One region of the Paenibacillus sp. J31R120 genome, then DNA from elsewhere that is predicted to be linked to it. Evidence: a T-box and tRNA genes for the amino acid it is inferred to sense, from the RefSeq annotation. Region 1 holds a T-box; the other regions hold tRNA genes.
What was found. The T-box of region 1 lies ahead of AC0YNW_RS27705 (arginine--tRNA ligase). A T-box ahead of a tRNA ligase gene usually reads a tRNA of that ligase, here a tRNA-Arg.

Region 1 (3,209 bases):
ATCATCCTGCATGAATGAGTACGGAAGCGATCTGCGAATGATTCAATGTTCTCAATTAAGAACGATTGTGTCCTAATATTAAGGAAATTTTAAGATTTTGTCAATTTGTTTTTTAGTCCATTTAGAAGTGGTCGGATGCCATAGTTAGGACTATGGAATTAATTCCATTATAGTATTCGTTTACCAGTCATTTCTGGTGGAAGGTGCTATTGGCGAATGTCCTGAGAAATGCACTTGGCAGGCTACAGGACCTGCTGCATCGCATGCAGAATTAACTAGAAGCTGAGCTATGTCACAGGTTAAGGAGATGTGTCTATGGAAGTCCAATTAAGATCGCTTTATGCCTCACTCAAAATCCCTCCTTCTCTGCCCATAGAGGAATGGCTGACCTTAGGCCGCACAGCGGCTCTTACATTCTTGGCAAAAGGGGAGTACTGGGTACGATCAGGTGAGACTTCAGATTCAATCGGCATATGCATCGACGGGCTATTTCGGATTTTTTATGAGACACCGGGTGGCGATGAGTATAATAAAAGCTTTTGCTCGCGTCATGAATTCATTGCGCCATATGGAGCGCTGCTTCAGCGCATCCCTTCGTACTTATCGATTCAATCTCTGCAAGAAAGCCAAATTCTCGTCTTCCGCTACGAGCAATTAGCCGCCTCTTATGAACGTCATCCAGGATGGGAGCGGTTCGGCAGGATCGTCGCCGAGCAGCTGTTCGTGAAGAAAGAAACAAGAGAGCGCGAGCTGCTTCTCTTGACCGCCGAAGAGCGCTACCGCCTGTTTTTATCGCAATACGGGCATCTTGAAAGCGAGATTCCGCAATACCACATCGCCTCTTATCTTGGGATTACACCTGTAGCGCTCAGCCGAATTCGAAGACGCATAAACCTGGGTTAATGCGCCTTATTCTCCTCCGTTTTATAGTGGGACGTAAGGAGGAATGGTGATGATGCAAGCAAACGGACATACCGTTCTTATTACAGGCGGTGCCTCGGGTATCGGATTAGCGTTAACCGAGCAATTCATTCAGCACGGCAATAAAGTTATCGTCGTGGGGCAAAACAAGCAGAAGCTGCATGCATTAAAGGAAAGGTATCCAACCATCTCCACGCATGCATGCGACCTTCGCAGAAAAGATGCCATACAAGAGCTGGTCGCAGCGTTGTATGAGCGACATCCGACATTGAATATTCTCATTAACAATGCGGGCATTCAGTATAATTACGACTTTATAAATGGCGTTGAAGCCGACTTGATCGAGGAAGAGATCGGAATCAATCTGACCACTCCCATTCTGCTGATCGCCGAGCTGCTTCCGCTGCTGGCCCGCCAGCCGAAATCAGCCATCATTAACGTATCCTCAGGACTCGGCATCGTCCCCAAAAAATCGGCTCCGGTCTACTGCGGCACAAAGGCTGCACTGCATATTTTCACCAAGTCGCTGCGCGATCAGCTTAGGGGATCACCTGTACAGGTATTTGAAATCATACCGCCGATTGTGGACACCGCCATGACCCGGGGCAGAGGGCGCGGCAAACTATCGCCGGAACGGCTTGCCGAACAATTTTTTCGCGATTTCCGGCGTAATCGACTGGAGATCGCCATCGGCAAGGTCAAACTGTTGAAATGGCTGAATCGCTGGTTCCCTTCTGTGGCCGAAGCTATATTGCGTCATTCATAAAGGGCTTGCGTTTTGCTGCCGAATCGTTATAATTGGTAAACATATCGAACAATCCACGATTGGGAGAGTAACTGCCAGCGGAAGTTCAAGCGAGCCGGGAGAGTGAGAGCCGGTACGGATGCAGCAGCGAAGCGGACCCATGAGATAGGCTTCTGAACCTTCAGAGTAGGAAGTCTCGGCTGCGGCCGTTATCCGTTAGAGTGGCTGAACGTTCCGTTCAGCAACAAGAGTGGTACCGCGAATGCATGCGCCTTCGTCTCTTTTCCAAGAGACGAGGGCGTTTTTTTATTAGACAAAGGAGGATGCTAGGATGTTAATCGAATGGATGAGAACACGCATAGCCCAGTCTGTGCTGGAATTGCATGAGGAACTTGGCGCAGAGCGACCGGAAGTGCTGAAGATCACTGTAGAGCAGCCTGTACATCTGGAGCACGGGGACTACTCGACGAATATAGCCATGCAGCTGGCCAAAACACTGCGCAAGTCCCCCTTGCATATCGCAGGACTGCTGAAGAACAAGCTGGAGAGCGATTCCGAGTTCGCCGCTCTGGCCCGTCTGATCGAAGTTGCGGCGCCCGGCTTTTTGAACGTGCACATCGACTGGAACGTCTGGGCCCGCCGCGAGTTTCCTTCGCCAGCTTCGACTGGCGGCAAAGCGATTATCGAGCACACCTCCATCAACCCGAATAAATCCGCGCATATCGGCCATCTGCGCAATTCCTGTATCGGCGATACGCTGGCCCGCATTTTGAAGAAAACAGGCCGCGAGGTTGAGGTGCACAATTACATCGATGATCTGGGCAATCAGCTTGCTGATACCGTAGTCGGACTGCTGCATGTACCGCTGAACAGGAACCACGCCCGCTTCGGCGACTTCTGCTGGGACATTTACTCCGGGGTCAATCGAGAGTATGCGGCGAATCCCGTCAAGCTCAGCGAACGGACGAATGTGCTGCATGCGCTAGAGGAGGGGGATAACGGCCTATCCTGGATTGGATTGCTCGTCGCGGAGCGCATCGTGCGCGAGCATCTGGAAGAGATGAAGGCATTCGGCATTCATTATGATCTGCTCGTATGGGAAAGCCAGATCGTAAGAGAAGGATTCTGGCAGGCGGCATTCGAGCTGCTGAGGGACACATCCTCTTTCGTGCAGGAGAAGTCCGGCAAGCTGGAAGGCTGCTGGGTGCTGAGACAATCCACAAACGATGCGAGTGAGAAAGCGACAGAAGCAGAAGAGGCCGATCAGCATCAGATGGATAAGGTGTTAGTGCGGTCCAACGGCATTCTGACCTATACCGCCAAGGATATCGCCTACCACCTATGGAAGTTCGGACTGCTGGACAAAGACTTCTCCTACCAGCCGTTCTCAGACGGTCTATGGTCGACGCATCATGGAGGCGCCTCGTCTTCTGCATACGGCAAGGCCGATACCGTCATTAACGTCATCGACTACAGACAGGAATATCCGCAGGCGATGGTGAAGCAGGCGCTAGAGGTGCTGAGCTATACCGAGCAAGCAGAT
Region 2 (3,209 bases), on a different contig from region 1:
ACTGCCGCAATCGCTTCGCCTTTGTTCTTGCCCCCGGCAACGCCAATCACTAATTCAGTGTTAACGATATCCTCGAGCCGTAACCCTACGGTCTGCATTTGGTGAACAACGGCTCCGCTTCGGTCAAAATAAAACCCGAATGCCTCGGCCAGTGCGCCCTCCGCTTCGATCTCCGCTACAACTTCGCTGTCCAGCTTCCGTCTTCTCGCCATGATCATGGCGTCCCCGATCCCGTGTACGACAATTCGCGCACTTCGGATCACGTCAACGATCTCCCGAATGTTGGGCTCTTGCATCAAGGAAGCGAATGCCTCTTCACCCAGATGATCCGGCACATGCAGCAGCCGGTAATGTCCGCCCGTCCGCTTCGCCATGGTCGAGGCCAGCGTATTCGCTTGATAATCCAAGCTTTCGCCAAGTCCGCCTCTTGCCGGTACGAACCAGATATCCTTCATGGCTGTTGTTGTCGTAAGCTGATTGGCTACCTGGGCAATCGTCGTGCCCCCGGTTACCGCTACGACATCTCTCGGCTTCAGCGCGGTGCGAAGTACTTGGCACGCTACCCTTCCGAGCTCGCGCTTCGTCTGAATCGACGTCTCGGAATCGCCTTGCACAATGATGACCTGCGATAGCCCGTATGCCCTGCGCAGCTTCTCCTCCAGTTCGGACAAACCGAACATCGACTTGTACAGAGGCTCCAGCTGTTCGAGTGCGCTGCGGCCTTGCTCGCTGATCCGCATGCCCGCCGTATGAATCTCCAGCAGGCCTTGCTCCTTTAGGAAATCGGTCTCTGCCCGAAGCACTCTCTCCGTCATATCCAGCGTATTCGCCAGTGTACGGCGGCCAATCGTGTCCGATAGCATTACCTGATGCAGGATCATGTACCTCTTCCGCATGACTTCCAGAAGCTCAGGCACAAGCTGCTGCTGCAGTTCAATGAGCTGTCGCATCTCTTATCCTTCACTCCATCGGTCATTAGCATAATGGGATTCAAAGAATTGTTGGGACTGAATTCGTCCCGCGTGTTCATTTTAAGTCCCACCTCTATTTTAACGAAAACAAGAGCAGCCTGCAAGAGTCGAATCGCATTTGAAAACGATTTCCGACATCTTTTTCACAAATTTAATTTTCCCAGCCTTCTTGCTTTAACGGCGTGAATATCATATAATCATCTCTGCTACTGTTTTTTGAAGAGATGCGCCCGTGGTCCAATGGATATGACGTAGGCCTCCGGAGCCTGAGATCTAGGTTCGATTCCTAGCGGGCGCGCCACTATACCAATAAACTTAAGCCGTTCAGCCTCATGCTGAGCGGCTTTTTTGCATCCTGCAACCAACCTGTGCATGATAGCTTCTTCCGTCCTGCAACAAACCTAACTACAATAACGTTTATATGGGCGGATTTAAAATCACCCAAGTCTGTAGATATTTGGAGGAAGTTATGAAGCGAAAAAACAAGCGTTTGCTACTGGCAGCTTTTGTACTCGTACTCGCCATTATTATTATTCAATCAAAGGCCGTGCCAAAAGCCTTAGCATCTATTGCAGCAACGCTATATGTAAACTCTCATTACGCTGGGAAGAATCTCTCATTCACCGGCGTGGAATATGAAGCTCATTTCGGCCAATATATCGATTCTTTCAAGAATCGCACCGAGAGCATCCATCTAATGATGTACCCAAACGCTATGCCCGTCTTCGTTCAATATGATCCTCTCGACACGAGCAGATAACTTCTTCACATTGTTTCTGGTATATCGGTACACAATTGTAGGCTCCGACACGCTATCCTCCTGTTCCCGCTTTTGATCGCTTCTCTTGTTTCTGCCAAAAATCCGGCGGTTCATAGCTAATCAGCGTATAATCCAGTTATTGATAGATAAGTCGTTATCAACAGCTCTGTTCAAAAATTATTGTACGTTCATTTACGAATGGAATGGTTATTGCATTGTTAATTTGCAGTGAGGATTGGAGAAGTCGTGAAAAAAGCTACATTTGGTCAAATGAAGGAGCCCTTGACCCCTCGAGAGGAGTGGAGAACACAGATCATTGACGCTGCGAAGACGGGTTTCTTCAAAGCGTTCCAATCCTTCTTCACCTTCAAGCTGCAACGGGATCTCGATGTGATGCTGGGGGCGATCCAAGGGGTTATCCCGCAGCTTAGCGGAATCATCCTTGAACTGGGCACAGATGAGGAAGAGCGGAAGCTACGTCTGGAGGATTTGCACAAGCTGAAGCATGCCGTCAGCTATTATGAATGGCTGCAGCGTTTCGTCAATGACCTGCAAAACGGGGTCTACTTTACGGAGCGGACCGAAGAGCAAATATAGGGTTTGGCCTGAAAAATCAATTTCTTTGACCATCTTTGACTTTTTGATTTTAATCCGTTATGATAGGAATACGAATTTTTGATTCATGCTTTTACGTAGACGAAGGAGGACTGGTTCGAAATGAATTTTGTGCCTATGGTTATTGAGCAAAGCAATCGGGGGGAACGTTCATACGACATCTATTCCCGCCTGTTGAAGGATCGCATCATATTTCTAGGTTCTGGCGTGAATGACGTGGTAGCCAACTCCATCATCGCGCAAATGCTGTTCCTGGCGGCGGAAGACCCGGATAAGGATATTTCCCTATACATCAACAGCCCTGGCGGTTCCATAACAGCCGGTATGGCCATTTATGATACGATGCAATACATCAAGCCGGATGTATCGACGATCTGCGTAGGTATGGCCGCGTCCATGGGCGCGTTCCTGCTGACAGCGGGCGCGAAGGGCAAGCGTTATGCGCTGCCTAACAGCGAAGTCATGATTCACCAGCCGCTTGGCGGCGCTGAAGGCCAAGCCAGCGACATCGAGATCCGCGCTCGCCGCATCCTGAAGATGCGCGACAAGCTGAACCACATCCTGGCGGAACGTTCCGGCCAGCCGCTCAGCCGCATCGAGCAGGACACCGACCGCGACTACTTCATGAGCGCAGCCGAAGCCCACGCTTACGGCCTCGTAGACAAAGTCATCGAGAAGGTCTAATCATTCATAACGCAGAGAAACCTCCCTTCCACTTTTGTGGAGGGGAGGTTTTTAATTTGCGGACGCTATGTTTATGCCCCAAAGTCTGTCTCTGCTTAATCGCGAAATCCTCACTTTAAATAATCAACCAGCTCTCGCAGCGGCTCCCCGCTGATAAAAGCATACTTCAACTTAACATG
Region 3 (3,209 bases), on a different contig from region 1:
AAAAAATGGCGGACAATATTACAGGGGCCAATGAGAAGCTGGAGCCATTCATCGAACAACCCGTCACCCTGTTCCGCCCTCCGTACGGGTCATTGAATGACCGCTTATCCGATACCGTCGAGGATATGGGAATGAAGATGCTGATGTGGAATCGTGATCCTGAAGATTGGCGCACGAATGCCGCGCAAGATATTATGCAGTATTTTGAGCAAACCGATCCGTCGGGCGGCATCTATGTCCTGCATGAGAAGAAAGCAACGCTTGAGGCATTGCCTGACATTATCGAATATTTGAAGAAACAAGACTTAAAATTCGCCATCTTTCAATAATCGGCAGTCCGAATGCGGCATTTGTCGCAGGGGCTGCTTTTTTTTGCAGGGAACAGGGAGGAAATGTCGAATCTTATCTAATCAGGGAATATTCCATCATTTGGAGGGTGCTATGTCTGAAGACTTTTATTGCGAAGAGGTATTGAGCGGTCGAACTGAGGTGCGCAGAGTAATGGAGACGGATCGCGTGCTGGCATATCATCATACGAGGCCCTTTTATCCGGTCCATATTGTCGTCATTCCGAAGCGGCATATTCCATCTCTGCTTACCTTGGAGAAGAATGATGATGATCTGCTGCTTGAACTGATCCGTGTCATTCAGCAAGTGGCTGCCCAGGTGACGGAAGAGCATGGGGCGTGCAGAGTATTGACCAACCTTGGACACTATCAGGACTCCAAGCATCTTCATTGGCATGTAGCTTATGGCGACCCGTTGCGCTAGGCGAATAGAAGGACCGCGAGGTCCTTTTTTTCTTTTGGATAGGGATGGGAATGGGCTGTTTCCTCAAAAAAGGAATGGAGAATTAAATATAGCTGTTAGGTATACGTTTGAGAAATGAAGCTTTGTTAACTATATAAAAACCGTTCCAACCGTTTATTCACTTCGGCCGGATTCTCCAAGTTCATCATATGCCCTACACCCGGCAGCATTTCGGCATGAATATTCTTGCAGATCTGCGTCGCTCGCACATAAGCTTGGTCGGCGTCGCTGATCACTTCTTGGTCGCCAAGAAGCAGCAGAACCGGGAGCTGCAGCTTACACAGCTCATCGTCGCTATAAACACCCGGCGGTACTTTCAGCGAGAGCGAGCCATAACGGAAAGCAGCATGAAACTGATTGACCAATGCTACGTCCAGCTTATGCTTGGAAAGCCAATTCATAAATCTTCGCACATTCCACTTCATTGGAATGGCAGCCATAGCTATGATTCGGTTAATAAATGTTTGATGAAGCGGTACAAAAGTGGCGGCGGGGCTGAGCAAAAAAAGCTTTCGGACTCGATGCGGAGCATATATTGTATAATTCAAGGCTAGAAAACCGCCATACGAAATACCGCCTAGCAAGAAGGTTTCCAGCCGCAGCTCACGAAGAACATCATCCAGCCACTCCCCACACTCTTCCAGGTTGGAAGGTATTGAGGTTGGGACACTTTTGTTCAAGTCGCCAATATAATCAATCGCATAGACGCGTTGTTTTTTTGCCAGCACTTCAATGTTCGGGAACCAGACCGTAGAGCTGAATCCCATCGCGTGCAACAGGATAAGAGGTTCCCCATCCTTCGGACCACATGAAATAACATGGGTTGACCCGAAGCGGGTAGCCACAAAAGAGGAGGTATAAGGAATGGGCCAGTTCAATAAGCTCTCCTGGTACTTCCGATCATAGTTGGACTGCCGTTGGACTGTTCCGAAATGCAAAGAAGGTTGGGGAGTTACATGCATGGACTCGTCTCTCATCTTGTACACCTCGTGGCTTCGTTATGAGGGATAGCGCAGTACTATGTATTTGCTATAAATAATACCATATTTTCCTAGTCGGCGATACGATCTTCTTCTCTTTAAAAAAATTTACGGATGCTGCTGGCGTAACAATCGCATAAATCCCTTTTTGCTGTAGCCGATACTTATGCTATAATAAAAATTGCTGTGGCCCCGTAGCTCAGCGGATAGAGCACACGTTTCCTAAACGTGGTGTCGGATGTTCGATTCATCTCGGGGCCGCCAGTGTTGCCGTATACTACAAGAATAAAGTTAAGGGGTTGGCCATAATTCGGCCAACCCCTTTTTGATAGGTTTTATGCTTCTACTGTAACGGAGCCGACAGATACGGATGCTTCCAACCGAGGTCCTTTCGAGCCGATTGTGCCCGTTATTGCTCGCTTGGTATTCGCGGTGTATTCAATCGTCTCCAAATTGCTGGTAACGTTGCCGACCTCGCTCTTCAGGCTTACGTTAGCTGCAGCGGGAGATTCATTCAATTGAACACGAATGGATCCTACCTCCGTCTTGGTAGTAAGGTCGTTATTCAGGCTAACATCATCGATTTGAATATCGCCGGTAGCTGTTTCGAGATGCATCGCCCCTACAATGCTGCTCAATCGGATCGAGCCTACATCGTTTTTAACTTTAAGCGAATTCACATGCAGCTGCGAACCCTCAATCGCACCGAAGTTATTGTTGATGGTGACTTTGTCATACTGTTTCTCAGGCAAAGAGATAATCAACCGGCGCTCTCCGCGATTATCACCGATGATTTTGCTGTTCTTTTCCTTTGTTTCAATTTCAAGCACGTTATTTTTGATCGCGACATTAAAGGTAATATCCTTCTCCACCTTGCTGTCAGCCATCAATTCAACTTCGGCTTGCTCGGATTTGCTGCGCACGATGTCAATTAACATGGCTTCTGTAGCGACTTTTATGCTCTCAAATTCATTAGCTTCAAATGTATGTTTGCCCTTGGAGACGACTTCCCCTGAGCCAGATCCTTCGCCAATAACGACTTTATCCGTAAGCTTGTTAACAGTGCTGCTGCAAGCGGTCAGAGCAATGGCCAGCATGGTGGCCGTAACTAGCAGACTTATTTTTTGATAACTTTTCATAGTAGATCCCCATTTCCACTCTAATTGTTTATAACCACTACGAGGGCTTGCTCGCCCCCAACGTATCCATAATTTAACTCATGCTATTTATTATAGAGAAAAGCATCCTCCAGCAAAACAGACCTCCGTCGGTGAATGGTACTAGACTTAAGGCTTGGTTATGAAGAAAAAGTAGAAATTATTTGACGCGGTTAAAGCTCGTTTAGAAATGAGGGGATTCTAACCGCCATAAGTCGACAACCACCCTCCCAGAAGGTATCATGGAAGAGGGCTAAATGCC
Region 4 (3,209 bases), on a different contig from region 1:
CTCAAGGGAGTAGCGCTCGCTGAAGCCGCCTTCGAATTGCTCGCCGTCTACATAGCCGTCGAAGTCGATAACGGAGATGTCGCCGTTTTGAGCAGGACCTTCCTCTACAACTGTCAGCTCGGCATGACGTCCTTGCAGACGCTCCAGCTCAGCCGCGATTTCTTCTTCCGTCACTTCCGCTTGAACCGCTTCAACTTCAAGACCTTTGTACTCGCCAAGCTGAACTTCAGGCTTAACGGTTACTTTAGCGTTGAATTTGAAGGATTGGCCCTTCGCGAATTGCGTTACGTCAATCTCAGGACGGTCAACCGGCTCAAGATTGTTTTCTTTCACAACAGCTGTGTACACTTCAGGCAGCAGGATGTCGATTGCGTCCTGATACAAGCTTTCTACGCCGAAACGGGATTCAAAAATGCCCCGTGGCACTTTGCCTTTGCGGAAGCCAGGTACGTTAACCTTTGCTACCACTTTCTTAAAGGCTTGGTCGAGTGCGACCGTTACTTTCTCAGCGTCTACCTCGACGTCGATCGAGACGAGGTTCTTGTCTATTTTTTCCCAAGTTGCTTTCATTTTATGCCTTCCCCTCCAAAAATGCGCATGCATCACAAGTTTTCACGTTACATAAACCATTCCATTATAAACAAGATGGACAAGCTTTTCAAGGCTAGCCTTCATCGCCGCCAGTTTGGAGCAGCATGGCCACTCCGCGAAGCGTTCTGCACGCCTGCTCGTAGCGGAATCTGAGGCTATCCGTAATCCCATATGTATCGCGTATATCGTCGTCATTCGCCGAACCGTAGACCGTCAAGTTAAGTGTCAAGTGCAGCGCTGCCGCGTAGCAATCGACAGTCTCATCATTGTCGTGCAGCATCCATCTGTATGCGGATGTGCCATACAAATATTCCAGACTTTCCTTCCACAGCTCTCTGGCAAAATGAGGCAGCGTCGGATCATCCGTCTCGGCGATCGTCGCCGTTCGATCCAGAATGCGCCCGATAGGCTGCGGGAATTCATCCAACGTTAGCGGCGTCGCTTCGATCTCCAGCTCTGCGTGCTCGTCCAGCCGCTCAAGCGTCAGCGTACCCGATACTCCGCGCTTGCGCAAGCATTGCAGAGCTTTGAATTGCAGGAGCGGATGAATCGTCTCGCTTCGCAGCCATTCCAATATCGTCTCGGTTACTTGACTGTCATCTATGTATGCCGCTCTCTCCAGCGCGAGCATTTGCTGATCCATCATGGGATGATGCTGCATAATATACATCACTTGATGGATGTAAGCTTCGTCTTGAACGGGCGGCTTCAGCAATTGCTCCCGGAGCGTAGCTTCTTCATTCTCGGCATCGTCCGTCTCGAGGCCAGCGCCTCTTTGCGTATCGTCGGGGAATGCCATCTCCAGCCAGCCAAGCAGACTGTCCCATTCCTCGTAATGCCGCTTCTCCTGACCTTGGCACTGCAGAAGAAAGGTTAACAGCTCTTTGGCTTCGCCATATTGCTCCGCCTCCAGCATTCGGGTCAACTGAATTTGATATTGATCCAGCATGCTGGGAAATAAATAAACATTGTCTTTACCCTCTGTATGAGGGTCTTGAGGAGTTGTAATGATAACACCGCCTTCGAGTAACTCCCGTCTTGCTTAAGGAATCAGCCTGTAATCTTGGGTACGATTATAACACGCCGAGTCGCAAGAAAAAAATGCCGAAGTTTTTTTGAGAATATCTAAAAAATGGCTTGCAATACCTCTACGTCGCATGCTATATTATTACTCACGCGTCCCAGTAGCTCAGTCGGATAGAGCACTCGCCTTCTAAGCGAGTTGTCGGGGGTTCGAATCCCTCCTGGGACGCCATAGCATCGCATATACAGCTGCTCGTTGAAGCCGATATCCGGCTTTGGGAGCGGCTTTTTTGTTGTTTGGCGATGCGTTTTGTTATACGGATGCATGCGTGTTGTGTGTATTTGTGTACACATTTTTTTATATACTTGTAAGCATGTGATTGTTTGCTCATGCTGTAAGCCGATTTTCTCGGCTTGCAGACTGCTTTCAGCTCGGCTTGGGCGCTGTAAGCCGATTTTCTCAGCTTGCAGACTGCTTCCAGCCGGGCTTGGGCGCTGTAAGCCGATTTTCTCGGCTTGCAGACTGCTTTCAGCCGGGCTTGGGATGCTGTAGGCTTCTGCCGCTTGCATGACTCGTATCCTACATACCCAGTTTTCGTTCGTCCGAAACGGAAACGAAAAAGCTCCCCGCGCGAATCTTGCGGGGAAGCTCGAATAAATCCGGTCACTATATAATGCTGCTAGAAATTTCAATCGAAAACCGGCCTCATCCACATCACACTGTCAGCTGCCCATTGATGAAACTCCCCTCCAAAACAGCTGCATACTACCAAAGCTCCACCGCACCGCCTATATAACCACAGGCACGCCCATATCGTTCACCTGGACGAATTACAAGCTAGTTACAAAGACCTGCGCACGATTAAGGCTAGTTTGCCGGAGAGACAGACATACACACTACATCTACTCACCATCCGTGCAGTTGCTCTACCTTCTCTTCGTGCTACTCGCCAAGCGCAAACTTGCGCAGTTGCTCTACCTTCGCCTCTGTCAGCTCGCCGCTGTTGTCGAAGATCAGGATGCTGCTCTCAGGGATGTCCCAGTTGATCGCAGGCACAAAATCAACCCGCTTCTGGAAATCGCCCCAATTCTCCAGCTTCCACGTATCGCGCTCCGTTCCTCTAGCGACGATCCGGCTATGCTGCAATTCCATATCCTGCAGCGTAACGACAATGACCTTCACATCTACCTGCTCTTTCGTCAGCTTCGCTGCTGCAAGTACGTCTTCGATCCACTCACGGTTTTTCAGCTCTGCTGTAAACGGGGAGATCATAAAGACGTTTTGGCCCGCAGCTAAGTTCTCGATACAAACATCCTTAGCCGTGTCGTATTCCAGATCACGCAGGTTTTTCTTATAGAAATCAGAATCGCGGTCCTTCGGGTCCAGCCCCTTCATCTCCAGGATCGCTTCCACAAATCGCCCGCCAATCGTATCCCGGTCGAGAAACGCTGCCGGAATAAACTCGCTCAGCTTAAGCGCCACCGTCGTTTTTCCTGTTCCTGCTACTCCTACAAAAAACACCAGTTTTTGCATCCTGTACGCCCCCAAAACATTTTAGGACAAATTATATCATGGATGCCGATCAAAGAGTATC

Region 2: it encodes a tRNA-Arg, which carries the amino acid that the T-box ahead of AC0YNW_RS27705 (arginine--tRNA ligase) is inferred to sense. The anticodon was not compared.
Region 3: it encodes a tRNA-Arg, which carries the amino acid that the T-box ahead of AC0YNW_RS27705 (arginine--tRNA ligase) is inferred to sense. The anticodon was not compared.
Region 4: it encodes a tRNA-Arg, which carries the amino acid that the T-box ahead of AC0YNW_RS27705 (arginine--tRNA ligase) is inferred to sense. The anticodon was not compared.

What each region holds. Positions count from the first base shown of each region.
Region 1 covers NZ_JBWDNN010000013.1:58,326-61,534, forward strand. Annotated here, with positions in the region: gene AC0YNW_RS27695 (Crp/Fnr family transcriptional regulator) at 316-903, shown strand; gene AC0YNW_RS27700 (SDR family oxidoreductase) at 953-1,687, shown strand; T-box leader at 1,734-1,951, shown strand; gene AC0YNW_RS27705 (arginine--tRNA ligase) at 1,998-3,209, shown strand, end outside.
Region 2 covers NZ_JBWDNN010000002.1:38,005-41,213, reverse strand. Annotated here, with positions in the region: gene AC0YNW_RS06810 (sugar-binding transcriptional regulator) at 1-950, opposite strand, end outside; tRNA gene AC0YNW_RS06805 (tRNA-Arg) at 1,198-1,272, shown strand; gene AC0YNW_RS06800 (hypothetical protein) at 1,441-1,731, shown strand; gene AC0YNW_RS06795 (hypothetical protein) at 1,978-2,328, shown strand; gene clpP (ATP-dependent Clp endopeptidase proteolytic subunit ClpP) at 2,449-3,030, shown strand.
Region 3 covers NZ_JBWDNN010000009.1:201,078-204,286, reverse strand. Annotated here, with positions in the region: gene AC0YNW_RS25185 (polysaccharide deacetylase family protein) at 1-329, shown strand, start outside; gene AC0YNW_RS25180 (HIT family protein) at 442-771, shown strand; gene AC0YNW_RS25175 (alpha/beta fold hydrolase) at 897-1,787, opposite strand; tRNA gene AC0YNW_RS25170 (tRNA-Arg) at 1,979-2,054, shown strand; gene AC0YNW_RS25165 (DUF4097 family beta strand repeat-containing protein) at 2,126-2,929, opposite strand.
Region 4 covers NZ_JBWDNN010000001.1:135,217-138,425, reverse strand. Annotated here, with positions in the region: gene tig (trigger factor) at 1-570, opposite strand, end outside; gene AC0YNW_RS00620 (hypothetical protein) at 665-1,540, opposite strand; tRNA gene AC0YNW_RS00615 (tRNA-Arg) at 1,770-1,846, shown strand; gene AC0YNW_RS00610 (P-loop nucleotide/nucleoside kinase family protein) at 2,558-3,148, opposite strand; gene AC0YNW_RS00605 (hypothetical protein) at 3,198-3,209, opposite strand, start outside.